Regions from separate parts of the Staphylococcus sp. GW823-FHT05F06 genome, predicted to be linked through region 2. Evidence: riboswitches for the same ligand, from Rfam matches in the RefSeq annotation. Region 2 holds a riboswitch; each other region holds the start of a gene.
What was found. A riboswitch is a leader RNA that binds a small molecule or an ion and turns the genes downstream of it on or off. The one in region 2 is predicted to bind S-adenosylmethionine.
Positions count from the first base shown of each region.

Region 1: linked by a shared signal. The riboswitch ahead of AC1Q7N_RS10330 (methionine ABC transporter ATP-binding protein) and the one ahead of metK (methionine adenosyltransferase) in region 2 are both predicted to bind S-adenosylmethionine.
Region 3: linked by a shared signal. The riboswitch ahead of AC1Q7N_RS03655 (Na+/H+ antiporter NhaC family protein) and the one ahead of metK (methionine adenosyltransferase) in region 2 are both predicted to bind S-adenosylmethionine.

Region 1 covers NZ_JBXAHW010000018.1:22,574-33,343, reverse strand. The annotation lists gene aroD (type I 3-dehydroquinate dehydratase) at 1-255, shown strand, start outside; gene AC1Q7N_RS10360 (nitroreductase family protein) at 336-878, shown strand; gene AC1Q7N_RS10355 (thioredoxin family protein) at 1,061-1,384, opposite strand; gene AC1Q7N_RS10350 (arsenate reductase family protein) at 1,527-1,880, shown strand; gene gcvH (glycine cleavage system protein GcvH) at 2,054-2,434, shown strand; gene AC1Q7N_RS10340 (toprim domain-containing protein) at 2,694-3,080, shown strand; gene AC1Q7N_RS10335 (thioredoxin family protein) at 3,073-3,369, shown strand; SAM riboswitch class I at 3,426-3,528, shown strand; gene AC1Q7N_RS10330 (methionine ABC transporter ATP-binding protein) at 3,622-4,647, shown strand; gene AC1Q7N_RS10325 (methionine ABC transporter permease) at 4,640-5,335, shown strand; gene AC1Q7N_RS10320 (MetQ/NlpA family ABC transporter substrate-binding protein) at 5,356-6,168, shown strand; gene AC1Q7N_RS10315 (hypothetical protein) at 6,438-6,596, opposite strand; gene AC1Q7N_RS10310 (CsbD family protein) at 6,771-6,962, shown strand; gene popT (polyprenyl-phosphate transporter PopT) at 7,028-7,888, opposite strand; gene sufC (Fe-S cluster assembly ATPase SufC) at 8,210-8,971, shown strand; gene sufD (Fe-S cluster assembly protein SufD) at 9,066-10,373, shown strand; gene AC1Q7N_RS10290 (cysteine desulfurase) at 10,441-10,770, shown strand, end outside.
Region 2 covers NZ_JBXAHW010000015.1:571-11,340, forward strand. The annotation lists gene AC1Q7N_RS09560 (aldo/keto reductase) at 1-407, opposite strand, end outside; gene AC1Q7N_RS09565 (hypothetical protein) at 587-1,495, opposite strand; gene metK (methionine adenosyltransferase) at 1,598-2,797, opposite strand; SAM riboswitch class I at 2,906-3,015, opposite strand; gene pckA (phosphoenolpyruvate carboxykinase (ATP)) at 3,167-4,759, shown strand; gene AC1Q7N_RS09580 (alpha/beta hydrolase family protein) at 4,990-5,775, opposite strand; gene ytkD (RNA deprotection pyrophosphohydrolase) at 5,762-6,229, opposite strand; gene yidD (membrane protein insertion efficiency factor YidD) at 6,300-6,548, shown strand; gene menC (o-succinylbenzoate synthase) at 6,545-7,546, opposite strand; gene menE (o-succinylbenzoate--CoA ligase) at 7,536-8,960, opposite strand; gene AC1Q7N_RS09605 (Ltp family lipoprotein) at 10,211-10,770, shown strand, end outside.
Region 3 covers NZ_JBXAHW010000004.1:178-10,947, forward strand. The annotation lists gene AC1Q7N_RS03650 (SRPBCC family protein) at 1-510, opposite strand, end outside; gene AC1Q7N_RS03655 (Na+/H+ antiporter NhaC family protein) at 807-2,108, opposite strand; SAM riboswitch class I at 2,242-2,338, opposite strand; gene AC1Q7N_RS03660 (hypothetical protein) at 2,414-3,001, opposite strand; gene AC1Q7N_RS03665 (flavin reductase family protein) at 3,045-3,656, opposite strand; gene AC1Q7N_RS03670 (SDR family oxidoreductase) at 3,943-4,824, opposite strand; gene AC1Q7N_RS03675 (amidohydrolase) at 4,921-6,039, opposite strand; gene hutG (formimidoylglutamase) at 6,509-7,444, opposite strand; gene sdpC (peptidoglycan release complex CPBP-like subunit SdpC) at 7,692-8,840, shown strand; gene AC1Q7N_RS03690 (hypothetical protein) at 9,245-9,424, opposite strand; gene AC1Q7N_RS03695 (hypothetical protein) at 9,402-9,587, shown strand; gene AC1Q7N_RS03700 (ribose 5-phosphate isomerase A) at 9,826-10,518, opposite strand; gene AC1Q7N_RS03705 (MOSC domain-containing protein) at 10,684-10,770, shown strand, end outside.

The DNA of each region.
Region 1 (10,770 bases), on a different contig from region 2:
GAGTATTTAAAGCTTGCGGTTATGCCCAAATGTCAAGAGGACGTGTTACATTTATTAGAAGCCATGTCACTCACAGCGAAGCACACAACATGCCGAATTGTCGGTATATCGATGTCTAGTTTGGGTAAAGTCAGCCGAATTGCTCAAGGCGTATTTGGTGGAACGCTGTCTTATGGTTGCATAGAAGAACCACAAGCACCCGGACAGATACATGTCTCTAAGTTAAAATCCATGGTTTCTTTTTATGAGGATTAACTTGTAAGTTTGAATTCAATAACAATGTATCTTATAATTGATAATGGTTATCATGTATAAAATAAAGGGAGCGAAATACATTGGAATTACAAGAAGCTATATCTAATCGTAGAAGCGTCAAAAAATTTAAACACGATATGGTGGTTGATGATCAAACGGTTTACGATGCAATATATAAAGCTACTGACGCTCCAAATCATGGTATGAGAGAACCATGGAGATTGGTTCATATTTCAAAAGATAAACTCGGTGATTTTAGTAGGGATATCACAAGATTTGCTTTTCCAGATAGTCCGGATAAGCGAGAGGATCACTTTCATGCAGTAACAAATTTAGGTGGCATGTTGTTGTTGATTTTAAAAGATGATCCAAGACAACGTCAAAGTCGTGAAAATTATTTTGCATTTGGAGCTTTTGCTCAAAATTTAATGTTACTTTTATACGAAGCGGGTATTGGTACTTGTTGGAAGTCGCCACAATATATCTTTGATCCTAAAATACGAAAAGCTTTGGGTGTAAAGGATAATGAAATATTAGCAGGATTTTTGTATCTTACTGATTTAGAAGAAGTACCAACGAAGGCTAAACGTAAAAATAAAAATCTTATTACCGAATTTGAATAAATCATCCGTGATATTGAGCGTGTATTAAAATTTAAAATTAGGTGAGATGGAATTTGTGTTTATCGTTTCACCGATACAGTGAGTAACAGAGTTGAAAACATAAGTATTTACTTTAGTTACTGACGAATAATACAAGAAAAACCTGAGACGTTTGATGATGTCTCAGGTTTTTTAGTTAAATATTATTGATCTAAATGTTCAGTCAAGAATGATTCAACTTGTTCAGGTGATTTAGCATTTGCTGAATGCAAGTGTGCTAATTTTTTACCATTTTGGAATATTAAAATACTTGGGATACCCATAACATCATTTTCAGTTGTCACATCTTCTAATTCGTCACGATCGACCACATACCATTGATAATTATTATATTTTTCAACAATTGGATCTATCCACATATCCATCGCTTTACAATCTGGACACCAGTCGGCTTCAAACTTGATAATTACTGGATCAGTACTACCAATAGTAGAATTAAATTCTTCGGTTTGATGAATATTTTTCATCACTATCTACTCCTTTTGTAATTTGGTAAACTTATTATAACGAATGACTGCACATTAACAAAAATATTAGCTTGAAAATTAAAGCGTTCAATTAAATATCATGATATATTTAAGTTAATAGAGAGAAGGAGGTAAAAGGTAATTGATTAAATTTTATCAGTATCCGAAATGCACAACGTGCAAAAAGGCTGCAAAGTTTTTAGATGAGCACGATGTGAATTATGAATCCATTGATATTGTTCAACATACACCGACTAAAAAAGAATTCAAAAATATCGTAGATAAAACGGGTGTGAATATTAATAAGTTGTTTAATACACATGGTATCAAATATCGCGAATTAAATTTAAAAGAGAAACTTAAAAATATGTCTGATGATGAAAAACTAGAACTACTTGCTTCAGATGGAATGTTGGTTAAACGTCCATTAGCTATTTCTGGTAACCATTTGACTTTAGGATTTAAAGAAAATGAGTATCAACACCAATGGTTATAGGTGTGATATTAATTTAGAGAAAGTGAACATTAATAAAAAAATATAAATTAAAATGGTGTTTTGTATATTTAAAAACGAATTTTAATTCATTTATTCTTTGTAATAATAGTTGAATGAATAATATGTGTGTGGCATCATTAAATTGTAATTAAATTAATCAGGAGGGGATTCTCGTGGCAGTACCGAGCGAATTTAAATATTCTAAAGAGCATGAGTGGGTTAAAATTGAAAATAATGTAGCAACAGTTGGTATTACAGAATACGCACAAAACGAATTAGGTGATATCGTATTTGTTGAGCTACCTGAAACTGACGATGAATTAAATGAAGGTGACACATTCGGTAGTGTGGAATCAGTAAAAACAGTATCAGAGTTGTATGCGCCAATTTCTGGGAAAATTGTTGAAGTTAATGAAGAATTGGAAGATAGCCCAGAATTTGTAAATGAATCGCCATACGAAAAAGCATGGATGGTTAAAATTGAAATTAGTGACGATAGTCAATTAGAAGAATTATTATCAGCAGATCAATACTCAGAAATGATTGGTGAATAATGATTGCAAACTCCTCGATTAGATTTAATCAAGGAGTTTTTTTATAAGGAACAACTTTAATCTGGAACGTAAGCCAAAGCCCATACATAAGTGACACAAGCAATTAAAAATTGCAGTGAAAAAGAGGAACGCTTGAGCAAAGCTCAAGCATAAGTGACACTAGCAATTAAAAATTGCAGTGTCACTAAATGTTTAGGTTTTGGGGATTTTGTGAATGATGATAGTGATAGTTACTTTGACGCTTAGAAGGTGGATTGACATGGCTATTGTAAATAAGGTTATTATTGTTGAAGGTAAATCGGATAAGAAAAGAGTACAACAAGTAATCGCTGAACCTGCAAATATCATTTGTACACATGGGACTATGAGTATAGATAAGATAGACAACATGATAGAAACACTTTATGACAAACAAGTTTATGTTCTTGCCGATTCTGATGATGAGGGTGAAAAAATTAGAAAATGGTTTAAACGTTATTTAAGCGAAAGTGAACATATTTATGTTGATAAAACGTTTTGTGAGGTTGCTAAGTGTCCTAAAAATTATTTAGCACATGTATTAAGTAGATATGGTTTTAATGTAAAAAAAGAAAAGAAACTTATGAATAATTTAAAAACTGAAAGGCTAGTTTTAGTAAATGAATAAATTGAAGGATATTGAAGACATAACTGTTAATTTTAATAAAGAAAAACATCTCATATTTGGTTATACACCAATGTGTGGAACATGTAAGATTTCTGAAAGGATGTTGGATATTGCTAATGAAATCTTACAATTGCCAATAAAAAAAATAGATCTTAATTTTTATCCTGAATGGAGTAAAGAGAAACAAATTATGTCTGTTCCTGTTTTGTTGCTTATGCGTAGAGAGGAAGAGATAAAAAGAATCTACGCATTTCAGTCAGTTACTTATTTGTTAGAAAATTTAAAATAATTATTGACGAAACATTAGTACGATGGTAGGATTAATACAAATTAAATATGCTTTAACTCTTATCGAGAGAGGTGGAGGGATGTGCCCTAAGAAGCCCGGCAACCGTCTAAAATAGAAATGGTGCCAATTCACATAAAGTATAACTTTAGAAGATGAGAGAAAGAACATTTCAACAAATGCTTTCTCAAATTTTCTAAAAATTGAGAAAGCATTTTTAATTTGATTACTAAGCAACATAAGGAGGCTATTAACGTGATTAAGCTAAACCAAATTGTTAAACGCTATCATACCAAGGATAAAGATGTTCTTGCTGTTGATCACGTTGATTTAAACATTGAATCCGGCTCTATTTTTGGTGTGATTGGTTTCTCAGGAGCTGGCAAAAGTACGCTTATAAGAATGTTTAACAACTTAGAATCTCCAACGTCAGGTGAAATCATTATAGATGGTGACAATATAAGTCAATTATCTAAATCACAGTTACGAAAAAAACGACAAAAAGTGAGTATGATTTTTCAACATTTTAACCTTCTATGGTCAAGAAATGTATTGAAAAATGTAACATTTCCATTAGAAATTGCTGGCGTTCCAAGTGGTCTAGCTAAACAAAAAGCATTGGAACTCATTGAACTTGTCGGCCTAAAAGGTCGAGAAAGTGCGTATCCGTCTGAATTATCAGGCGGACAAAAACAAAGAGTGGGTATTGCGAGAGCATTAGCTAATGATCCAGATGTATTGTTATGCGATGAGGCAACAAGTGCATTAGATCCACAAACTACAGATGAAATTCTAGATTTATTATTGAAGGTAAGGGAACAACAAAATTTAACTATTGTACTTATAACACATGAAATGCATGTTATACGAAGAATTTGTGATGAAGTTGCTGTAATGGAAAACGGTAAAGTTATCGAACAGGGAGCGGTAAGTAAAGTATTTGAGAATCCACAACACGAAGTAACAAAACGTTTTGTGAAAGATGATTTAAACGATGATTTTGAAGATTCTTTAGAGTATTTGGAGCCATTAGATCATGATGCATATATCGTGAGGTTAAACTTTACTGGTGAAAATACAACTGAGCCTATCATATCTTATATGACGAAGACGCATAACATAGATGTGAATATTCTTGAAGCAGATATTAAGAATACTAAAAACGGTTCGCTTGGATTTTTAGTTATTCACATACCACATATAAGTGAAGAACATTTCAAGCAATTTAAACATAATCTTCACGAACAACACGTTAATGTGGAGGTGCTAAAACATGGGTAAATCTTATGGTGAAATATTTCACGAAATGGTGACAATGCCAAATGTTCAGTGGCCAGAGGTTTGGCAGGCAATTTTAGAAACTCTATATATGACTGTTGTTTCGACGCTTTTTGCATTTGTCTTTGGACTTATATTAGGGGTATTACTCTTTTTATCTGCGAAAAGTAACTCATTGGCTGCTAAGATTTTCTACACGATTGTGTCATTCATTGTTAATTTATTTAGAGCAATTCCATTTATCATATTAATTTTACTGTTAATTCCATTTACAAGTATACTTCTCGGAACAATCAGTGGGCCAACTGGTGCATTACCAGCACTTATTATTGGTGCAGCACCATTCTACGCTAGATTGGTCGAGATTGCTTTTAAAGAAATTGATAAAGGTGTTATAGAGGCTGCTTGGTCAATGGGAGCGAACACTTCGATAGTTGTGAGAAAAGTGCTACTTCCTGAAGCAATGCCTGCTTTAGTTTCAGGTATTACCGTTACTGCAATTGCTTTGGTAGGTTCTACAGCTATTGCAGGTGTTATTGGCGCAGGCGGTTTAGGTAATTTAGCATATTTAACAGGATTTACTCGAAATCAAAATGATGTCATTTTAGTTTCAACAGTATTTATTTTAATTATTGTATTTATAATCCAGTTCCTAGGGGATTGGCTTACAAATAAAATCGATAAACGCTAAAGAAAAGGGGATTATATTCTATGAAAAAATTATTCGGAATTATTTTAGTATTGGCTTTAACGATTGCCTTAGCTGCATGTGGTGGAGGTAAAGATAAGGAAAAAACTATCACAGTAGGTGCATCTCCAGCACCACACGCTGAAATTTTAGAAAAAGCAAAACCATTATTGAAGAAAAAAGGTTATGATTTAAAAATCAAATCAATTAACGATTACACAACGCCTAATAAATTATTAGACAAAGGTGAAATCGATGCGAACTTCTTCCAACATACACCATACTTAAATACTGAAAGTAAAGAAAAAGGGTATAAAATTGAATCGGCTGGGAATGTTGAATTAGAACCTATGGCTGTATACTCAAAAAAATATAAAAGCTTAAAAGATCTTCCTAAAGGTGCAACAGTATATGTATCAAATAACCCAGCTGAACAAGGACGATTCTTAAAATTCTTTGTAGATGAAGGTCTTATTAAACTTAAAAAAGGCGTTAAAATTGAAAATGCTAAATTTGATGACATAACTGAAAACAAAAAAGATATTAAATTTAACAACAAACAATCAGCAGAATATTTACCAAAAATCTATCAAAATCAAGACGCTGACGCAGTAATCATTAATTCTAACTATGCGATTGACCAAAAATTAAGTCCTAAAAAAGATTCGATTGCTTTAGAATCTCCTAAAGATAACCCATATGCAAATTTAATTGCAGTTAAAAAAGGTCATAAAGATGATAAAAATATCAAAGTATTAATGGAAGTGCTACAATCTAAAGAAATTCAAGATTATATTAAAGATAAGTATGATGGAGCTGTCGTACCTGCTAAGTAAATAGCAAACAATTAATAATATTTAATCGCTTGTCACATGAATATACAAAAACACGTAGATGATTCAGTATAAAATCATCTACGTGTTTTTTGCTATTGAACCTTTAATTTTTAACTCACTTTTGTTATACGTTTTAACATCCATAAACATTTTTCTGTGATTATAGTTATCTAACAATGACTATAATTCACTAGCCATATTTTTTGAACAGGTAGTTTTGTAAAAGGTAAGATATATTGTCTTTATACGCACAACATATCTATAATTATTTAAATATTATCACGGTATAAAATACCAACACTTACACCGCTATATCCCATTTGGTAATCAAATTTGATAATTTCAATTTGTGGATGTGATTTTAAAAATTGATTTACTTTTTTATCTAACCCTTTCTCAGTAATCGCTTTAATAGTAATAAATTTCATAAAATATACCAACCCAACTTATAATTATTTTATATTCAATATACTATAATCTACTGTAAATTTATAGTTTCTTTCGTAAAATCATCTTTATGAGAAAAAAATTCATAAAAGATGTTTAGCTCATAAATAAGAGGGTAACAATATTAATAAGTTAAACATAAGGAGGAATTTTAAATGGCTGAAGATAAATTTGAACAAGCTAAAGGTAATATTAAAGAAACAGTAGGTAATGCTACTGATAATAAAGAATTAGAAAAAGATGGTAAAGGTGACAAAGCTTCTGGTAAAGCGAAAGAAGCTGTAGAAAACGTTAAAGAAAAAGCAAATGACGTTATTGATAAATTTAAAGGTAATAAAGGTGACTAATTAATAGTCCTTCTAATTTAGCCCTCATGTACTCTATGGTATATGAGGGCTTGTTTGTATATATATCAAAATGATGCTTCATTTTTTGCTGTAATTTTACCAAGAACATAACTTACTAAGAAGCCAGTGATCAATAGGAAAAATGATATGATCCATTGGATTAAGTCTTTCGGGAATCCAGGGAAAACTGCATACAACGATCCGATTACAAAGCCTATTATCAAAGCAAATGTCATTGTAGGGTGTTGATGTAGACAATATTGAATTAATCGACTTGAAATCATAAAACCAGTTACAATACCGAAACCTACTATTAATATGATAGGTAATGCATTTAAATTAAAATGAAGTAGTTCAGAAATAGCATACATTAGCGTCCCATATACTCCGAAGACAAGTAACATAAATGATCCAGAAATGCCTGGTAATAACATAGCACTTGAAGCGAAAACACCTGCGATAAAATATTTAATGATAAGACTGAAAGATAAAGTAAGTGTTTCACCTGAATGCTTGTCTCCATGATTAAGCAATGCGAAAACGACTATAATAGCAATACCTAATAATAGAATAAAATAATGTATTATACTGAAATTTTTTTTGAAATTTGAGATGGTTAATAAATAAGGGATGATACCGAGAATCAAACCTGTAAAAAATAACATAGTAGGAATATGATGTTGACTAAGCAAATAATTAAATAATTGACTTAATAGTCCTATAGCTATTAGCATCCCTACTAAAATAGGTAGTAAAAATTTTAAGCTAGGCCAAAATCGTCTTGAAAACAAACCACTAATTGAGCTAATAAAGTCATCATAAATTCCAAGTAATAAAGCGATAGTCCCTCCACTTACACCTGGGACGAGATCACTTGTACCCATACCAAAACCTTTAAATATATTTATCCATTTGAATTTTTTCATAATAATCTCCTTTCATGAAAATTTTAAAGGTTAAAGTGCATAATATCACATTATTTGAACTTCTTGGGATATTTTCTTTTTTGTCTAAAGATTGGCTATTGAGAAAGTGAGCTTTCCATTATCATTTAAAGAATTTCAGAACAATTACATAAAAATAATTATTGTTAAATAATAAATCTAAATAAGTGTTTTAAAAAGTTTATATTAGGGACCAAGTACGTTATAATGAAGTGGATTGAAATTCAATGAGTCTTTTTGACTATAGATTAAAATTATTATAAACTAGTTAAGAAAACTTTATATTTTACGGAGGGAATATAAATGTCATCAACATTAGAGATTAAGGACCTACATGTGTCTATCGAGGATAAAGAAATTTTAAAAGGTGTTAACTTAACAATTAACACTGGTGAAATACACGCAATTATGGGACCTAATGGTACTGGTAAATCAACATTATCGTCAGCAATTATGGGACATCCAAGTTATGAAGTTACACAAGGTGAAGTATTATTAGATGGCGTTAATATTTTAGAGTTAGACGTTGATGAGAGAGCTAAAGCAGGCTTATTTTTAGCTATGCAATATCCATCAGAAATTACAGGGGTAACAAACGCAGATTTTATGCGCTCAGCAATTAATGCGAAACGTGAAGAGGGACAAGAAATTAATTTAATGCAGTTCATCAAGAAATTGGATAAACAAATGGACTTTTTAGATATCGATAAAGATATGGCTCAACGTTATTTAAATGAAGGTTTCTCTGGTGGAGAGAAAAAACGAAATGAGATTTTACAATTAATGATGTTAGAACCGAAATTCGCTATTTTAGATGAAATTGACTCTGGTTTGGATATTGATGCTTTGAAAGTGGTTTCTAAAGGTATTAATCAAATGCGTGGTGAAGAGTTTGGAGCATTAATGATTACGCACTATCAACGACTTTTAAATTATATTACACCAGATAAAGTACATGTGATGTACGGTGGTAAAGTTGTGAAATCTGGAGGTCCAGAATTGGCTAAACGCCTTGAAGAAGAAGGCTATGAATGGGTTAAAGAAGAATTTGGTGCTGCTGAATAGTCATATTCCAAAATTAGCATTGAGATGTTCACATAAAATGATGAAACTGAACATTCGAAGTAAAATTTATTTCATCAAGTAGGAGGAAAAAGTGATGACAACTAAAACTTTGAACATTTCTGAAGAACAACTTGTTGATTATTCTAAAGCGCACAATGAACCTTCTTGGATGACAGAGTTACGTAAAAAAGCGTTGAAATTAACAGAAACTTTAGAAATGCCAAAACCTGATAAAACGAAATTAAGAAAATGGGATTTTGATACGTTTAAACAACACCATACAACAGGAGATGCATACACTCAGTTAACTGATTTACCAAAATCTGTTAAAGAAATCATTGATGTTGAAAACTCAGAAAACTTAATCATTCAACATAATAATGAATTGGCATATACACAAGTATCGGATCAAGCTAAACATGATGGTGTGATTATTGAAGGTCTATCTGAAGCACTAGTCAACCATAGTGATTTAGTTCAAAAGTACTTTATGACTAAAGCAGTAGATGTTGATGAACATCGTTTAACAGCATTGCATACTGCATTAGTAAACGGTGGTATTTTTGTTTATGTACCTAAAAATACTGTTGTAGAACATCCTATACAGTACGTTGTTTTACATGATGATGAACAAGCGAGCTTTTACAATCACGTCATCATTGTTACAGAAGAAAGTGCAGAAGTTACCTATGTAGAGAACTATCTTTCTACTACTAGTGGTGAAGATAACCAACTTAATATTGTGTCAGAGGTTATCGCTGGCGCAAACTCTAACGTCACATATGGTTCAGTTGATTATTTAGATAAAGGATTTACAGGTCATATAATTCGTCGTGGTTCTGCAGATGCAGATGCTTCTATCAATTGGGCACTAGGTTTGATGAATGAAGGTAGCCAAATTATAGATAATACTACAAATCTAAACGGTGATCGTTCAACAAGTGCATTGAAATCAGTTGTTGTTGGCACAGGTGATCAAAAAATAAATTTAACTTCCAAAATTGTTCAATACGGTAAAGAAACAGATGGGTATATATTGAAACATGGTGTTATGAAAGAAAATGCATCTTCTGTATTTAATGGAATTGGCTACATTAAACATGGTGGTACGAAATCTATTGCGAACCAAGAGTCACGTGTATTGATGTTATCTGAAAATGCTCGTGGTGATGCTAACCCTATTCTTTTAATAGACGAAGATGATGTTGAAGCAGGACATGCAGCCTCAGTTGGTCGTGTCGATCCTGAGCAATTATATTATTTAATGAGCCGTGGTATTTCAAGAGCTGAAGCAGAGCGTCTAGTTATACATGGTTTCTTAGATCCAGTAGTACGTGAATTACCAATTGACGATGTAAAACGTCAACTTAGAGAAGTAATTGAGCGTAAAGTTTCAAAATAAAGTCAAAGATTAATTCAATTGATACCTCCTAGAGGGGAAACTCATATATAGAAAGGTCGTGACTATAATGGCCGAACATTCTTTTGATGTCAAGGCAGTCATTAAAGACTTTCCGATACTTGAGCAAAAGGTAAATAATAAACGTTTAGCATACCTTGATTCAACTGCGACTAGCCAAACACCTGTACAAGTTTTAAATGTACTAGATGATTACTACAAACGCTATAATTCTAATGTCCATCGTGGTGTACACACATTAGGGTCTTTAGCTACAGATGGCTATGAAAATGCAAGAGAAACAGTAAGACGTTTTATCAATGCGAAGTACTTTGAAGAAATTATTTTCACTCGAGGAACAACTGCATCAATAAATATAGTAGCACATAGTTATGGTGAC
Region 2 (10,770 bases):
ACCTGATTTTGTTTATACAAGTCTTCCATACCTCTCCAAGTATCAATCATTACCGCTTCATTTGTACCTGGCCAATGCATCAGATATAAATCTAAATAATCCAGTCCTAATTTTGCAACAGATTGTCGATAGGCATCTTCCACATTTTGACGTCCAAAATCAGTTAGCCATAATTTAGAAGTTATAAATAAATCTTCACGACTTAAACCAGTCGATTCTAATCCTTCTTTAATACCTTGACCTACCGTTTCTTCGTTACCATAAATCATTGCCGTATCTATACTTCTATAACCCCGTTCGATAGCATATTTTACAGATTCTCTACATTCATCGCCATCTTTTACTCTATAAGTTCCGAGCCCTATTTTCGGCATTGTTCTTCCGTTATAAAATTGAACCGTCTCCATATAATCTCTCCTTTAATCATTGTAATTGAAAAGTTTACTAGTAATACATACCCTCTTTTTACTATTTAAAAAAGTAATACTATCAAATCAAAAAAGCCTTCAAAACAATTAATTTGTAGTAATTGTTTTGAAGACTATAATAAGCACTCATATGAAAAATAAAGTATTTCTTTAATAATTTAATTGAATGACTCGATTTTAACCATGATATCTTGTAAATCATCCACATTGTACTGTATGCGTCCATGGAAAACAAACTTGTTGAAGAATTCATCTAATTGTTCAGGACCAACTAAAACTTTAACATTTGATGACTGCGTATAATGAGAAATTGTAACATCATTATCCTTTTTAGGATTAAAATACAGTATTGATGTAGGCGTATATTTGGTATTCAATTCATTTTGTAAATCTCCTGCTAATTTTTCAATATGTTTAATCTTATCTGAATAATTAACAAAAGATAATGAATGTTGATCTTCATTTTGATCTAAGACCAATGTCTGTGGCTGTGATGAATCTAAGTCGAGCGTGTCAAAAACTTGTGACATCGTAGGTAATTCTTTAAATTGCGCACCACTAATACCATTATAAACATGGCCTTTTAATAATTGAGAATCAATTATATATAAGCCAGTTCGTGTAAGTACAAGATGACTCACACGTTCAATATTAGTTAACTCATTACTAGGCAAGAAAATATTTGCCATAATATGCATATCTTCAGGGCGTATTCTCTTTTCATTTACTAGTCTCTCACGAATACCAATTAATCGCATATCTGTAACATATTCACTATGATTTTTTGAGAATAGTTTCAACGCATCAATTTCACGATTTTTGTTACTAACTGTCACGTCAAAATCTTCTTTTTGTTTTGTAACAACTTTTTTATTCTCAACTCTCTCTTTTTCTAAAGCTTCTTCATGAGATTCTTTTAGATGTTGTTCTTTTTCTTTATAATGTGCTTCTGTTTGATTCTTCACTTTCTTCTTACTATGGTTCGCTATTAAGAAGAGTATAAAGAATAAAACAGCCACAAGTATTGCAACAATTAAGCCAATTACTGTCGGTGAAGAAAAATCCATTAAAACAACGCTCCTTTATCAGTTTCAATAACTCTAATTATAATAGAAAAAAGGCTTATTTTCGACATATATTTTATAATTATTTATTTTCTATTTTACAAGTCATTGAATTTCAACAGCATCTTTTAAAACATTGACTTTATCTAATTTTTCCCATGGTAACAATACGTCTGTACGTCCAAAATGACCATACGCTGCTGTTTGTCTATATATCGGTTGTTTTAAGTCTAACATTTTAATGATACCTGCTGGTCTTAAATCAAAATGCTTTCTTACAGCTTCAACTAAACGTGCTTCTGAAACCTTTCCAGTATCAAACGTATTAATTGAAATGGAAACGGGTTCTGCTACACCAATTGCATATGCAAGTTGTACTTCACATTGTTTAGCTAAACCAGCTGCAACAATATTTTTAGCTACATATCTTGCTGCATAAGCTGCTGAACGATCTACTTTAGTAGGATCTTTACCACTAAAACAACCTCCACCATGACGGGCATAACCACCATACGTATCAACTATAATTTTACGTCCAGTTAAACCAGCATCTCCTTGAGGTCCTCCAATAACGAAACGTCCAGTCGGGTTAATGTAAAATTTAGTTTCATCATCTAATAAAGCTTTATCTACAGTTGGGTAAATAACATGCGTTTTAATGTCTTTTTCAATTTGTGCTAACTCTACATCTTCAGCATGTTGTGTAGAAACTACAATGGTATCAATACGTCTAGGTTTGTCATCTTCACCATATTCAACAGTCACCTGTACTTTTCCATCTGGACGAAGATAATCTAAAATTTCATCTTTTCGTACATCAGCCAATCGTTTAGCAAGTTGATGCGACAGGAATATAGGTAGAGGCATATACGTATCAGTTTCATCAGTTGCATATCCAAACATTAATCCTTGGTCACCTGCACCTGTTGCTTCAATTTCTTCTTCAGAAATATCATTTCGATACTCAAGAGCTTTGTCTACACCCTGTGCAATATCAGGAGACTGTTCATCAATCGCAGTTAACACTGCCATTGTTTGTGAATCATAACCATATTTTGCTCTAGTATAACCAATATCTTTAATCGTTTCTCTCACCACTTTAGGAATATCTACATAAGTAGTTGTTGAGATTTCTCCAGAAATAAGTGCCATTCCTGTTGTTACTGTTGTTTCACATGCTACACGAGCATTGGGATCATCCTTTAATATTTCATCAAGAATGGCATCTGAAACTTGGTCAGCAATTTTATCAGGATGGCCTTCAGTAACTGATTCTGAGGTAAATAATCGTTTATTGTATGTCATCATTTTCTCCTTTAAATAAATTACGAAAATTCTCTTTAAATATGAGAGCTAAATAAAAGAGCCTTCTTCACTATATAGATAGAGAGAAGGCTCTTAAACGTCCATTCGCTCTTATCGTTCAGACCATATTTGTCTGCAAACGGTTTGGCACCTTTCTTTAAATAAAGAGGTTGCTGGGTTTCATTGGGTCCATGTCCCTCCACCACTCAGGATAAGAGAATCCGTTAAACTTAATAATATCTAATTCAAAGTATGTTGTCAATTTTATACATTGTCACTATTTCTATTTTAAAGTGGATAAATTCAATCGGTATGTTATACTATCTAAATGTAAGGGCTTACATAAATTATCGTATGGAGGGATTGGGTATGTCTATAGATACATACACAGAAACACTTAAGATAAATCAGCTAATAGAAAAAGCTACATCACATTTTCAACTATCATCAACACAATTATACAAAAAAATTTTAAAAAATCATGAGGGTGAGTTAACTGAACTGGGGGCAATAAATGTTAAAACAGGTAAGTACACTGGTCGTTCACCTAAAGATAAATTTATAGTCACTGAACCATCGTATAAGGATAATATAAATTGGGGAGATATCAATCAGCCCATGGATGAAGAAACATTTCTAAAACTTTACAATAAAGTACTCGATTATTTAAATCAGAAAGAGGAACTTTACATATTTAGTGGATATGCAGGGAGCGATAAAGAGTCACGTCTTAAACTTAAGGTGATAAATGAATTAGCTTGGCATAATTTATTTGCTCGTAACATGTTTATTCGTCCAGAATCTATAGATGAAGCTCAAAATATAAAACCCAACTTCACAATTGTTTCAGCACCTCACTTTAAAGCTAATCCCAAATTAGATGGGACACATAGTGAAACATTTGTCATTATATCTTTTAAACATAAAGTGATTTTAATTGGTGGCACAGAATATGCTGGTGAAATGAAAAAAGGTATTTTCTCTGTAATGAACTATTTGCTTCCAATGCAGGATATCATGAGTATGCATTGTTCAGCTAATGTTGGAGAAAAAGGAGATGTAGCACTATTCTTTGGATTATCAGGAACTGGTAAGACGACGCTTTCTGCCGATCCAAAACGTAAGTTAATTGGTGACGATGAACATGGTTGGAATAAAAATGGCGTTTTTAATATTGAGGGTGGATGTTATGCAAAAGCAATTCATTTATCTAAACAGAAAGAGCCTCAAATTTATAATGCTATTAAATACGGAACAATATTAGAAAACACAGTTACAAATGATGACGGTACGGTAGATTTTGATGATAACACCTATACTGAAAACACTCGCGCCGCCTACCCTATTGACTATATAGAGAATATTGTTACACCTTCAAAGGCAGCACATCCGAATACGATTATTTTCTTAACCGCTGATGCATTTGGAGTTATCCCTCCTATTTCTAAGCTAACTAAAGATCAAGCAATGTATCATTTCTTAAGTGGATTCACGTCTAAACTAGCTGGAACAGAACGTGGTGTTACTGAACCTCAACCTTCGTTTTCAACTTGCTTTGGTGCACCATTCTTACCTTTAAGTCCAACAAAGTACGCTGATTTACTTGGAAATTTAATCGATATTCATGATGTAGATGTATATCTAGTAAATACTGGATGGACAGGTGGTAAATATGGTATAGGGCGAAGAATTAGTCTACACTATACTCGTGAAATGGTAGATCAAGCTATATCAGGTAAATTAAAAAATACTAAATATATTAAAGATGATACATTTGGCTTAAATATTCCAGTTCAGATTGACAGTATACCTACAACTATTCTGAATCCTATCAATGCTTGGAACAATAAAGATAACTACAAAGTACAAGCTTACGATTTGATTCAACGCTTTAATAATAACTTTAAAAAATTCGGCAAGGAAGTTGAACATATTGCCAACAAAGGTGCATTTAATCAATAATTAATATACACATTTATCACGCTAAATTTAAAAGCATTGTGCCTGAGAAAGCTTTTAATATCTCGGGCACTTAAATTTTTATTTAAATGACGATGGAAATAATAATACATTTATTTGAGGATATCTGGATATGATAATACATTTCTAGAGTTTCAAACAGTCTCTTTATTTAATAACTAATTATTCCTAATATCTACATTGCTATCATCAACTTGTATAATCCATTGTCACTATATATTTAAATTTTTATTTTCGACGTCGTTCATCCATTGATGTATATATCGAATTACGTCTCTCATCGCAGGAGGTCGTGGTACATGACCTTCATCCAATTGATAATAGGTTTGATAATAAATTCCTTTGGATTTTAATTTTTTTTCTAAATCATAAGCTTGATGTATTCCAACTTGAATATCTTTGCCACCATGAATAATGAGAATAGGAGGACTATCTTTTTTTATAAATTGCATTGCATCTCTGCTTTTATAAGCTTTCGCATCTTTTTTTGGATGTCCAACCATTCGTCGTAGCATACCTCTCAAGTCAACTCGTTCTTCATACATTAAATGTATATCAGATACGCCACCCCAAATCATATAACTATCTACAGGCAAATCATTAAAAGTAAGTAATCCTTGTAGACCTCCACGTGAAAATCCTACCATATGTATAAATGCAGAAGGATAGTTTTGATTTAAAAGTCGAATCAAATGCGTTACATCATTTAAATCACCGCGGTAAAATTCATCTCTTCCTTCACTTCCATTATTTCCTCTATAGTAAGGACCTATAACTAAAGTATATTCATTTGCAAATTGCATAAGTCTTGCAGCTCTCACTCTTCCAACTTGCCCTTTACCACCTCTTAAGTATATAACGATACGTTTGATATCTTTTTTATTTTTCGGAATCATCATCAGAGCCTTGACTTTTAAATAATCTACAAGATATGTTACTTCATTAAAAAAATGAGTTTCATATTCGATTGGCATGCGCTTTTCCTTAATAAAATCCAAGTGTTTTCACCCTTTCCAAACAATGAAGAATCGCCTTATCATTGATTAAAAAACTTCTTTTATTTAAAGGAATATCATTAATTTGATGATAAAGACAAGGGCCTAAAGTCTCGTAATAGGTATCTACATATTCCAAATGACTTACTTCAACGAAGTAAACGTCCTTTATAAACGGCTCATCATGCTCCATTTTTATACTATACTGTGCAAAATAATAGATAAATTTTGCGATTGCCCCCGTCTCTTCGTATAGTTCTCTAATTACTGCTTCTTTACTTTGTTCGCTTATTTCAACTTTACCACCAGGAAACTCTATCCCACGATGTTGATGGTTTGTAAATAATAACTGATTATTGTATACCGGAATTGCAAGAACGTGATTGCCATTAGGCATATCATTTTCATTTTTATAGTTCAATGTTACAATCCTTCCATCTTTATCCTCAAACTCCACGTTCCTCACTTCCTCTCATCCTGTGTTAAAATATAATTATTAAATATTTAGTTGGAGGCCTTTATCAATGTTGAAAAAAATATTATTATCTCTAGTTGTATTTTATCAACGTTTTATTTCGCCACTTACACCACCAACATGTCGATTTTATCCAACATGTTCACAATACACTAGAGAAGCCATCGAATACCATGGTGCACTAAAGGGACTTTATCTCGGTGTACGACGCATACTTAAATGTCATCCATTGCATAAAGGTGGCTTTGATCCTGTTCCATTAAAAAAAGATAAAAATTCTAAAACCACACATCATCATTAAACTTTGTTAAGTAAAGAACGTTTGACTTTAGGGGGAGTGAAATAAATCATTCCCCCTTTTAATATGCCACTTGTCTCTACGATATCGTTAGAAAAATAATAACCGTGTGGCGTAATATCACCCGGATAACTTCCTTCTTTAGCTAACATTGCTGTAAAATATCTACTTAGACCAAACTCATACATGCCCCCAACTACAAACCTTATATTTTTTTCTTTCAAAATTTTCATGGCGTTTAACATTCTATCTATTCCCCCAAGTCTAAATGGTTTTAACACGACGACTTGTATGGGATATTGCTGAATTATTGATTGTATTTTTTCTATAGAAAGTGCCTTTTCATCGATGGCAATTCTAGGAAAAATAGACATATCAATATCATTTAAATCTTCTAGAATTTTAAAAGGTTCTTCAATATATATAATATCTGATGTATTTACGTTGGCTAATTGTAAAAATGATGGCTTTGTTAATGATTCATTTGCATCTATAGCAATATCACAATCAAAATTTAATAAACGTATAGTTTCAAGATCTTTGATGAGTGATGTTGACCATTTAAGTTTTATACGTTTCGGTCTTGTTTCTAATAATGTTTCAATTTGACTATTAGTTAAGCCACTAACTGTAGCACCGTATTGTACTTCAAAATCATGCAAGTCGTTATACATTTGATAAACAGCCATGACAACCATTGATCTAGCAGCTGGCACATCATTCATTTGATTTAGGTAAGGTAACCATGAATCAAAAGATGTCATATCTTTATGAAGTACTTGCGGTATCCACTGTCTTAATCTGTTTACGACTGTGAGTATTGTTTCTTTATCATACCAATTAGTTAAAAATGCATTACATTCTCCATAATAAGTTTCTCCACTATAAGTTACTATTTCCGTAAACAAACTTTCTCGATGCGTTAACTTCACTTTCGGTGTTGAAATTGGTGATTTAAAAGGTTCCTTATAAGTATATAGATTGATTGCCTTAACTTTCATTATTCTTTCCCTCATTCAAGTCTTCACTTTTGACCTTTTTACGTTGTAATTTACCTGTCGATGTATAAGGTAAAGATTTGACCTGATAATATTTTTTAGGAATTTTATATCTAGCTAAATGATTCTCAAAATGTTCTATTAATTCAGTTTGATTAATATCTTGATTTGTCACATAATATAATATTGGTACTTGACCCCAAGTATCATCTGATATTCCTACACATACGGCATCTTCAATGCCTTCAAAGTCTTTTGCGATTGTTTCAATTTGGTAAGGATAAATATTCTCTCCACCACTTATAATCAAATCTTTGCGCCGATCATATATTATGACGTAACCTTCATCATCTATTTCAGCTATATCTCCAGTTTGAAAATACCCATCATTATCAAATGTGTCTTTTAAATATTTGGGATATAAATAACCATTCATCACATTTTCACCTTTAATTAATAACTCTCCATGTCCATATGCGTTGGGATTTTTTATTTTCACTTCGACATTTTCACTTGGTTTTCCAACAGTATCGAAACGTTCTTTGAGCATTTGAGGTGAGGCTGTTAGAAACTGAGAGCAAGTTTCTGTCATACCAAAAGAATTATATACAGGTAAACGATAAGTCAATGCTTGCTCAATTAATTGTGGTGATAATTTAGCACCACCTAGCAGAATTTTTTCTAAAGAAAATGGTTGAGTCAATCCTGCATCCATTAACCACTTTAACGTTTGTGGAACAAGGGACATATGGGTGATTGGATAAGTCTTTATTTGTGTTAACATATCATCAGTTTGAAACTTTTTAACAAGTCTGACAGTGAATCCTTCTATCACTGCGCGCAAAATAACACTGAGCCCAGAAATATGATATATAGGTAAGACCGAAAGCCACACAGTATTTTGTTCGAATCCTAAACTTTGTTTACAGCCTTTAGCACTGGCTAAATGATTATTAAACGTTTGAGGCACAGCTTTTTGAGGTCCCGTCGTTCCAGACGTAAACATAATTGATGCAATCGATTCTAAATTAAATTTGTAACCTGAAACATCATGTTTATCTAATTGTGTTAAATCATTAAAATGATATAAATTAAACCCTTCTAATTCTAAAGGCAACGTGTGTACAATCGTTGCTATGTCGACTGAATTCATTTGATTTATCATCTCATGTCGCGTTAAACGTGTATTTATCATAGCTATTTCAATATGAGCTAACCAACAAGCATGAATCAAAACAACTGAATCAATATCATTGCTTATATATAAACCAATCCTTTTCTGATTTAAAGAAGTTAAATATTCCGCGATTGTTTTTGCACGATGATATAATTCTTCGTACGTTAAAGATAACTGATTTGTAACAATCGCTAATCGATTTCCATTTGATTGAGCTTGTTCCTGTAACCAAAAATTCACAATGCATTCCTCCAAATTATATACACGTATAATTATACCTACTTGCTTATTAAATATCAGTAGTTGAGCTTAATATGTTATTTTCAACTTAAAGTAATACGTCCAAAAGTCAATCCCCTATTGAAAATGTGGACTACATGCGTCAACTATAAGTCTTTAATGTAATCATGCTTTTAAGTTAGTAACCTACGCAACTTTCATTATCACATTTCAATTAATAATGTGCTCTATTTATTTTCATCAATCATTCTATTATTAACTATATATACATTTTTATAAGAATCGTTCTCTTTTCAAAAAGAATCACCTCATGAATTCATTGTTTAATATATTTTATTTATATAATATTGTAACACCGTTTAGTTTGTTATATTTTTAAATTACTTTATATAACACTATGGGGTTTTATATGAGTACCGAAATTGTTAAATACTTTTTCCGAGATATTTCACCGAATAATAAACTATAGATTGAAGGGAAATAGATGAAGCTACAAAACTCACTCATTCTAACATTCCAATAGGAATAAAGAGAATTTAAACTGTAACTGATAATGTTTAATGTTACTAAATTAACAGAATAAAACTTCGTAATGAAAAACAATCAAATTATCACTTATATTACACCTGATGTTACTGAAGATGAAATGAGAGAAATTATAGCTTTTATGGATTAATAAAAACAAAAGAAAAATAGCGATAAATAAAGAGAGACGCTTATATTACTAATTTACACTTTAGTATGATTACGTCTCTTTTTTATATATAAAATTACGCATAATTTAAACCTTCATATAGGAGTTGATTTTATAAATATAATCAATATGCAATTTCTAAAACTAAATAAGGAGTGAGAATTATGCATCAATATAAGGAGTTGATTGATGATATAGATATTAAATATATTGAAATGCCAAATAAATTAGAATGAGTCATTTTAGGTAGTGAATTATATGTTAACAGTAAATTATCATCAAGTTCTTATGTGAGAGAAGACATCAACACTTACTATGTACTATGTGAAAAGTAATTTAACTAACGCACTAATCTCTTTAAATCAAATTGAAAAAGCAATCAACGCTCACGATTGCAAAACACTTCAAGACTTGAGTAATTACTTTAACTTACCTACTACACATTTATTTCTAACAATGTGATTCTATAACCTTAAATATACAAATTTGCTTTTTTCAATATATTAAAAATTAAACCTGCTACTTTTCATCAAATAGATACACAGGAGGACGTTTTATGCAACAAGAAACGACATCATGGTACAAACAAGAATGGTTTATAGTTTTATCACTTTTATTCATTTTTCCACTAGGTTTATTTCTCATGTGGAAATTTAGCAAGTGGCCATCTATTGCAAGAACAATCATTACTGTTGCAATTTCAGTTATCGTATTAGCAAGCATTACCTATTATGGTAATCTACAAATGATTGTACCAGCAACATCAAATTCAAATAACGAAACTAAAGAAACTACAGAGAATAATGTAAATGATAAAGACGAGCGAAATCATAAAACTGCAGTAGAAGAAACAAAAACTAATTATGACTCCACCAAAGAAAATACTAAAGAACCTGGAAAAGAAAATGAATCTGCAACACGATTGGAGAACTCTGCGCTTGAAAAGGCAAAGTCATATTATGATGATTTTCACATGTCTAAACTAGGAATTTATGATATTTTAACATCTGAATATGGAGAAAAATTTGATAAAGAAGATGCACAATATGCTATAGATCATCTAGAGGCTGATTATGAAAAGAATGCACTTGAGAAAGCAAAATCATATGCCAAAGA
Region 3 (10,770 bases), on a different contig from region 2:
GTTATGACGCTGTTCCTCAATTTCATCTATCACATTTTGCATTTGATCAATCATCAATTCAAATCCATGTGCTGTTGAATCATGATATTCTTTTTTCTTTTGCTTATATTCTAATGTTGTTAAACGTCTTTCCTTTTCAACAAAAGAGCGATAGTAAAAGAACATTTGAGTTCCGCCATTCTCTCTTTCAAAGAACTCTACTTCAATGACATCCTCTTCCTCACTTAGTCCTGGCATTCCAATCGTCATCTTGATATATTCATCTAAAACTAACTCTTCATATGTACCTTCAATGATGTTTTGTTTACCGTTTCTACTATCAATGATGCGATACTTTCCTCCCTCTTGAATATCTGCATCAAATGATTTATTCGTGCGTTGAGTGGTCATAAACCATTTTTTTAAGATATCTGTTTTTGTCCATGCCTCATAAACGACCTCTGGTGTATATTTGAGTAATCTCTCAATGTCGATTTCTACATATTCATTTTCCACATTATATTTTGCCATTTCATTTCACCTACTTTCACTCTTAATACTATTTTAACGTATTTGAGCTAGGTCACAAACTTTGAGCTCTATAAAATTAAATTATATTAAATAAAACTTATAATTTTAGTGATTTTTAACTTTTTAAATTCAAGATTGAGTGTATAGTCTTGTCTTTATCAATATTTTACTGTTATTCTAAATTGTTTGATACTCAACTTAAAAATAAAATACAGATGGTGTGTATCAAAGAGTCATTATAAAACTGTCAACAATCATAAGATTGTTGACAGTCAATATATACTATGGGGCATATTTTATTTCTTTGACGATTGATTTAAACGAGGTACTCTTAAAATAATTGCTACTAATCCACAAACACCTAATAATATTGGATAAATACTATATTGTAACATTAGGAATGGGGAAATTCCGGCTACACCTGCTGCTGAAATCACTTGTGGACTGTATGGTAATAATCCTTGAAAACACCCACCAAAGATATCTAATATACTTGCTGATTTCCTTGGATCGACATCATATTCATCAGCAATATTTTTAGCTAATGGTCCAGCCATAATAATAGAAATTGTATTATTTGCTGTTGAAATGTCAGCTGCACTCACTAAACTCGCTATACCTAGTTCTGCACCACGCTTTGATTTTACTTTTGACCTTACAAAATTAAGCAACCAATCAATACCACCATTATGTTGGATAATTCCTACTAGACCACCTATAAGCAATGCAATCATAGCAATATCTTCCATTCCGATAATACCTTTAGAAATAGCATTTAAAAGGCCATTCCAACCAAAAGAACCATCAATCAGTCCAATTATACCGGCTAATACAGTACCTCCTATTAATACAATAATTACATTAATACCAACTAACGCAAGAATCAAAACTAATAAGTATGGTATGACTTTAATTAAATTATAATCATAGTTTTTAGTATGATCTATAGAAATACCATTTGTTAAAAAGAATAAAATGATGATTGTAATAATCGCACCTGGTAGTACAATTTTAAAATTGACTTTAAATTTATCACTCATTTTTGTTTTTTGTGTTCTTACTGCTGCAATAGTGGTATCAGAAATCATAGATAGATTATCACCAAACATCGCTCCCCCAACAACTGTTGCCATGGCTAATGCAGCTGGTACATCTGTTGCTTGTGCAAATCCAAAACCTACTGGTGCAATAGCTGCAACTGTGCCAACAGAAGTCCCCATTGAAATTGATACAAACATACAAATAATAAATAGCCCAACAATTATTAGATTTTGAGGAATAAGTGATAAGCCTAAATTAACTGTAGATGACACGCCTCCCATTTTTTCAGCAGTCGTCGAAAAAGCTCCAGCAAGGATAAAAATAAGCATCATCAAAATGATATTAGAGTGACCTGCACCTTTTGTAAATACCTCTACTTTTTTTGCAAAAGTTTCCTTGCGGTTCATAAGTAAGGCAACAATAACAGTAATTGTAATAGCAACATTTAATGGCATAGTGGTAAAATCACCAGAAATAATACCAACACCTAGAAATAGTAAGACAAATAACAATAAAGGAATTAATGCCCAAGCATTGCCATTCTTCATCTCTTTCATAATCTAACCTACTTTCCCGTATAATGGATTGATAGATTTTATACTAAAAAATTCCTATCTATTTAATCAATAACTCAAAAATAAAAAACCAGGACACGTAATCATGCCCCAGTCTCAGTTAACGTCGTGTTTAACCTTATCTTCTAACCTTCTCGGTTACTGGAATTGGCACATGATACAATGTTGCCGAAGCTTCTTTGGGCCAGTCCCTCCACTTCTCTTGATAAGTTATTGAATTGTGTTTAACGTTACAAGATATTTGCAATAACGTCAACACTTATTATTTTAAATATTTTAATAATAGTTTACATATTTTCAATAATAGTAAAGTATTTTTCGAAAATAGCCACACTTATTGATGCTAAGATAAAAATCGTTACTGCAAGTCCAAAAATAACCATCAACTTTAAATATAATGATATGAGCATTGAAATGATTACTACAACAATCACAGTAAAAAATATACACTTAAGACGTTGTGCTTTATGTCTTGATATTACTTTACGTTTTATCCGTTCAGATGATAACGTCTCCTCTAATTGAAGTGATGTAATATGTAATTTTGTTTCTAATAAAACCACAGTACCCACTGTTGATACTAGAATAAGTATCACTATCCATAAAGGCTGTTGCTTTATAAAGCCAACCACGTAAATACCAAAATATAGTATGCCCGAAATCATACCAAGGATACGATCGAGTTTAGGGCTCACCCATATCATATGATTTCTAATATTATTATTAACAAAATATACATTTTTCAATCCATTCGTTATAAAAGCAATAATCACTATGACATGTATCAATGTGGGATAATCATTAAAAACGTAAAAGATAATCAGTCCTATGACGAAAATGAGCAATGGCATGAATTTATATAGATATGCTTTCATCAATGACACCCTTAAAATGAGATTTACATATGTATTTTTATTTTTATGAGGTAGGCCGATTAACCGTAAATGTTTGACCTAACAAAGAGTAATCATTTCCAGCTAACCTAGCTACCGGATTTAATTGATTTGCATCAATTTTACTATCTTCAAAATAAACTTCTTCATCGATATGGTACACGACAATTTCACCAATTATCAAATCACTCCCGTTATCTTTGTTGCCCAATTGTACTATTTGATGAAGCTTACACTCAAACCTTACTTTTGCTTCTTTGATTGCTGGAACTTTAATTAAATCTGAATCAATCATACTTAGAGAGGTTCTTTTAAGTTCATTAACACCATATTCTAACGGGGCAGCAGTTTCATTCACATCATTAACAATAGCCTCATCAGTAATATGCACTACAAACTCACCTGATTGTTCTATATTTATTGAGGTGTCTTTTCTATTTCCCTTTGTACGTTGAACAGCAATTGCAATCATAGGTGGTGTATGATTAACTACATTAAAAAAACTAAACGGGGCTGCGTTGATATCCCCTTTTAAATTTTGAGTAGTTACAAATGCTATCGGCCTAGGTATAATACTTCCACTAAGTAATTTATAATTTTGCATATCTGAAAGTGTTTCAGCTTTTATTTTTTTCACTATCAATCAATCCAATCAATTTTTATTAAAAATATAAAATTTACTATTTAACTATTGTTGTCCCTTTGCAGACATAATTATAAATAAAAAGTTAAAGAAGATCGTATATTCAATTGAATCACTGTTAGCCTATAAGATAAGAAAGCCTAGGACATTGATATTTGTCCTAGGCGCTTATTATCATAAACAAATCTTATATTAAACTGTATAGGTTTGTATGATGTTTAGCACCTTCGTCGTGCTTTCACTTCGAAAAATATATACTAATCAACATGCTATAGTTAAGTTAATCTATTTGAGTCCCACCAGTCACACCATATACTTGACCGGTAATATAACTTGCATCATCAGAGGCTAATAACACATATGTCCCAGCACATTCAACTGGCTGGCCGGCACGTCCTAACGGTGTGTTTTGTCCAAAAGTAGGTATAGCGCTTTGTGGTTGTCCACCGACAATTTGAAGTGGTGACCAAAACGGTCCAGGTGCAACACAGTTAACACGAATACCTTTAGGGCCAAGTTCGGCTGAAAAACTCTTTGTTAAAGATATAATTGCAGCTTTCGTTGCAGCATAATCATGAAGAATTGGACTAGGATTATAACCTTGAACTGAAGATGTTGTTGTAATCGAGCCTCCTGGTTGTAAATACTCAAGCGCTTTTTGGACTGTCCAAAATACCGGATAGACATTCGTTTCAAACGTTTCGGTAAAATCTTGAGTTTTAAACTCCGATAATTCATCTTGATAAAGTTGATGACCAGCAACCAACGTTACATTGTCTAAACCACCTAATTGCTGATAAGCCTTTTCAACCATGTCATAGTTGAATTGTTCATCTCTAATATCACCAGGAATTAAGATAGCTTTTTGCCCAACATTTTCAATAATCTGTTTTACATCATCGGCATCTTGTTGTTCACTTGGTAAATAATTAATCGCTACATCTGCACCTTCTTTAGCATAAGCAATTGCTGCCGCACGTCCAATTGCTGAATCGCCACCAGTCACTAGTATTTTAAAGCCATCTAATCGATGGTGGCCATGATAAGAATCTTCCCCACAATCTGGTTGTGGTGACATTTTAGCTTGTATACCTGGAACTTCTTGTTCTTGTTTTTCATAATTATCAGTTTTAAATTTATTGCGCGGATCTTGAGCTGACATTTCAAATCATCTCCTAATTCATTTAATGCTTTCTGTATACCCAGTTATCATGTACGTTTAATCATAGAAAATCTGAAATCACTTCAATTTATAAAATTATGTCAATAAACGTTGAACGAGCTGAACGAAATATTGAGGAACTTTTTCCAAAATACGCTCATCTGGATGATATTTAGGATGATGTAAATCATATTTACTGTCGGAGCCAATAAATGCGAAAACACCGGGGTATTCTTCTGTATAACCTGAAAAATCCTCTCCAATAGTAACCGGTTCATCGAGCATTGATACATGATAGCCAACATTTTTAGCGACCTCGATTGCTTCTTGTGTTAGATGTGCATCATTTACTACTGCACCAGGTAGTCTTGAATAAGTTAAATCAATATCCACATTAAAAACACGACTTAAACCATCAGCAATATTTTTCATCCTATTTTCAATATAATGACGTATATCCTCATCGAATGAACGAACAGTGCCCTGTATATAAGCTTTGTCAGCTATAACATTCCATGTGTTACCACAAGAAATTTCACCGATTGTTACAACTGCACTATCAAAAGCTGATAAATTTCGACTCACAATAGTTTGTAAACTATTGATAAGTTGTCCTACGACGATGACTGGATCGTTTCCTTGTTCAGGTTTTGCAGCATGCGCACCTTTACCTTTAATATTAAACTCAAAACGATCGACAGCAGAGGTAATTGCACCCGATTTAATAGCAAATTCACCAACTTTTAAAGTGGGATAATTATGAAAACCAAGTACTGCTTTAGCTCCTTTAAGTACTCCAGTATTTATGATTTCAAATGCACCATGCCCTAATTCTTCAGCAGGTTGAAATATTAATCGAACGCGTCCATTTAATTCATCTTCAATCTCTTTTAGTTGAATACCAGTAGCTAATATACTTGCCATATGAATATCATGACCACATGCATGCATTGCACCTTGATACTTTGATGTAAATTCATGCTTCACTTGTTCTTCTATAGGCAAAGCATCAATATCTGTTCTTACTGCTATCATTTCCTCTCCTTGCCCAATTTCTGCTACTAAACCTGTTTTTAAAGGTACCTCCAGTATACGTATACCATAACTTTTGAGTATTTTTCGTAACTTTTCTGTAGTTTCATATTCTTCATCTGAAAGTTCAGGATATTGATGAAACGTTCTTCTCCAATCTACATAAGTAGAATAATTTGTCATATATCGCTCAGCCCTTTCTCACACTTCAAATTTATTCATATACTTAACTAGTGATTTATCATTCTTTTAATTAACTTAATTGTCAATTTTATTAAGAGTATCTTAACATTTTATCGGAAAATTCTAAATATTCAACATTTTTGAGAGCTAGTTTATTAAAATTATTTAAAAAAGCGAAAACATTTTTAAACAGTCACATTTATCATTAATTACTGCCTAGCTTATCGGAATATATGATAAAAATGCATTAAAAATTCTCTTTCATATTAAAATGAACAATCTTCACAATAAATGGTTAGTACGATTACGACAACAAGTGTGACATTTTAATTAGTGATTAACACGCTATTTCTCATTCAGTCATAAACTGTCAACATGTTAAAATGCCCGAGACATCAACGAATATCACAGGCATTTTGAAACTAAATATATCTAAAATTATTAAATTTTTACATGACGACTTCTAACTTTAAATTAAACAATGATGTACTAAATTAGCAACTAATTTAGCAGTTCTTTGATCTGAATCATACGTCGGATTCATTTCAGCTATACTTATAGATTTTACTTTTTCACTTGGAATGACCCGTTTAGCAAGTTCGAAAACTGTATGTGGATATATTCCTAGGACAGCTGGTGCACTGACTCCTGGTGCAAATGCACTATCTACTACATCCATGCAAATTGTGAACATAACCGTATCATGATTATGGATAAAACGTTCTATCATATCTTTAATGGGGGGAGATACCTGATGTAGTAATTCATCTGCATATACAAATTGAATATCTTTTTCTTTAGCATAATTAAATAAAGCTTGTGTATTACCACCTTGAGATATACCTAACACTAAATAATCTGCATTATCATCTTCTTCTAGAATCTGTCTAAAACTAGTACCAGAGGTTGAATAACCCTCATCGCGTGTGTCAAAGTGCGCATCTATATTAATCACACCTATTGACGACTCAGGATAAACTTTACGAGTAGCTAAATATTGTGCATATGCTATATCATGACCGCCACCAAGTAAAAATGTTTGTTTATGTCGTTTGATAGACTTAGCAGCAAGATCTGCGAATTCGCGCTGTGTATCTATTAGCAACTCATGATTGTGTTCTACATTACCATAATCTATAATCTCTTCACATTGATTCAAATCTGGCAATCCAGCAAAAGCTCGCTTAATGGCATTGGGACCTTCTTTTGCACCTACACGTCCTTTGTTTAATTCTACTCCTTTATCAATTGCATATCCTAATAAGCCCACGCCTTTGTGTTCATCCGAAAAATCTAATTGACTTAAATCACCGAATTTAACAGTTTGGAAGTGTCTAAATTGTGTAGGATCAGTTTCACTATCTAAACGACCTGTCCATAGATTAGATTGTGCAAGTTGATACATGATATATCCCCCTTGATTTTTTATCAGTTAAGTTAATTAAAGTATAACTATTGACTTTTTCTTAATCAATGCTTGCTCTTTTAACATACCCATATAATGATAAAATTATTTACGATTAGCTAACAAAATGATTCAAGACTATTACATTTTGATTATAATTAAAATAGACAATTTAAACATATGCTTGTAAGATGTATAATTGTAAATAAATCAATTTAAGCTTGTTACCTAATGGAGGTTACATACAATGAAAAACTCTAGATTTTCTGGGTTCCAATGGGCTATGATGGTCTTTGTATTTTTCGTTATCACAATGGCATTGTCCGTGATACTCAGAGATTTTCAAGCGACTATCGGAGTGAAACGTTTTGTCTTTAGTATTAAAGATTTAGCTCCTTTCATAGCTGCAATTGTGTGCATATTAGTATTTAAGCACAGAAAAGAACAATTAGCAGGATTGAAATTTTCTATCAGTTTAAAAGTGATTGAGCGTCTACTTTTAGCACTCATTCTACCACTTATCATTTTAATGATTGGCTTGTTTAGCTTTAATACTTATGCTGATAGTTTCATCCTATTACAAACTTCAGATTTATCAGTATCATTATTAACTATATTAATTGGTCATATTTTAATGGCTTTTGTAGTGGAGTTTGGTTTCCGTTCTTACTTACAAAATATTCTTGAAACAAGAATGAACACATTTTTTGCGAGTATTGTCGTTGGTCTTATTTATTCAGTATTTACAGCTAACACGACATATGGTGTAGAATACGCCGGATACCATTTCTTATATACATTCATGTTTTCAATGATTATTGGTGAATTAATTAGAGCTACTAATGGTCGTACAATTTATATTGCAACTGCTTTTCACGCATCCATGACTTTTGCTCTCGTCTTTTTATTTAGTGAAGAAACAGGCGACCTTTTCTCAATGAAAGTCATCGCACTTTCTACAACAATTGTGGGTGTTTCATTTATTATTATTAGTCTAATCATTCGTGCTATTGTTTATAAAACGACGAAACAAAGTTTAGACGAAGTTGATCCTAATAATTATTTATCTCATATTCAAGATGAAGAACCAAGTCAAGAAGACGCCTCTTCAACTTCAAATCATGATGTATCATCTAAAGATGAAACAAAGCAACAAGATATTGATAATGACAAACATCAATCAAAGAAACCTAATAAGAGTGACGATGCACTTACTACTTCTAATTATAAAGAAGACGCCTCTTCAGTTAATAAAGAAACGGATACAACTCACAATGATAACATTAAAGATCATTCAACTTATACCGAAGATAGACACTCATCTGTTGTCAACGATGTTAAAGATGAAATTCACGAAGTTGAAGATCATAAAGCCGACACAGATAAATCACATTAATAATTGATACTTTAAAATAAATCCTGTGTTAATGATTCGCATTCTAAAAGTTTGATTTTAGTATTACTCTTTATTTTTAGTATTAAAATGTATAAATAAGCCAGTCCAGTGATTACGTTCGACACCTTAATCATTGGACTGGCTTTTTCATATCTATCAATTTAAATAATAATCAATATAAATTCGCTATATTGATTAAAAATAATTTATTGCGTTTCATTAGAACTATTGAGATGATAACTGCTTTTGCATTTAAAATCTTAATTTACTTATTAGGGTTTGCATTAACAGGATATTAATTTTTCCATATTACTTTATTAATCGTAATATTCAAACACCATAACATTTTTACGTTTAAATATTCTTCTCAATATCTATCAATTTTTCCATTATACATGTTTATTTTATTTTTTGTTTTTGTCTTGTTTTAATACAAATAATAGTGGTGTCATAAAAACTGCAAAAATGAATGCAGTAATTAAATTTGTATACACATCAAATTCAATTGGAAATACCAAACTAATTAAAGAATCTACAACAAAAAACGCAACGAAAAAGTAAATGAAATATAAAACAACTTTCAAAATAAAACCTCCTTTTACCCCAGCTAAAGACCTAGCTATTTTTTCAAAAATTATTACTAAAACACTAAGTAAACTTTTGCTTAAAAAATTAGTTAATGTCTTACATCAATTAGATAAATTGATATTAACGTTTATAACAAAATTGAATTTAAACAAAATATAAATGCTTGCCTCAATCAATAACACAGAAAACAAAAATTAACATACAATCTTACATTTTCGGAGTTCAGCACAAATCAGTTATTGAACTAACTTTATTACAAATTGGAGGACTCAATGAATATGATAAGATTGTATGTCATTCATGTCTTTACAACTCTAATATGTATTGTTTGTGTAACTTAATCACTTAAACACACAAATGCTTTATCTCAGTTTAATATTTTAGCTTAATATAATTGCTAAGTTTCTTTATTTAATATTTTTACGCCTTCTTGTGTTCCTACTATTACTTGATCGGCAATATCGAGGAAATATCCTGTTTCAAGAACGCCAGTTAAATGAATTAAAAATTCGTGTAGCTCATAAGCAGGAATTCTATTTTGCAATGAACAATCTAATATGTAATTACCATTGTCGGTTATAAACGGTACATCTTCATTAACTCTTCTGCTTACATGAATATCATAAGTACGCTCAATTTTTTTGGCAACTTGGTACCAATTAAATTTATCGACTTCAACTGGTAATGCAAATGTTTCTCCTAAATAGTTGACGAGTTTACTTTCATCTACAACAACGACAAATCGGTCAGCCATTTCATCTATGACCTTTTCCCTAAATAAGGCTCCACCACCGCCTTTAATAAGGTTAAGCGCACTGTCTACTTCATCAGCGCCATCTATTGCTAAGTCGATTTTCTCAACATCATTTACATCAACTATATTCATAGCTAATTCTTTAGCTAAAAATGCTGTTTTATTAGAAGTACAGACGCCGGTAATTGTATAATTCTTTTGCTGAATTAATTCAGCAATTTGGGGAATTAATAATTCAATTGTGCTCCCTGTTCCTATTCCGATTGTCATACCATTTTCAATTTGACTAAGTACATCTTCTAAGGTCATCAATTTTAGCTCTTTTGCATCTTTCATGTGTCGTTGCTCTCCTCTTCATAAAAGTATCTAATTATATTCTACATGAGATTCAAATTTTTAACATACCTCATTTTTTATTTCATATTAATCATTTCATTTTATTGTTAAACTATTTATATCAACACTTGATAATAACTTATAAATTAAAAGGTCGTGATATACATGATTAAAGTGAATGCCATATCTATTGGCAAAATAGAAACATTGTCTTATGGAAACTATAAACCAATGCAATCAGCGTTAAACAAA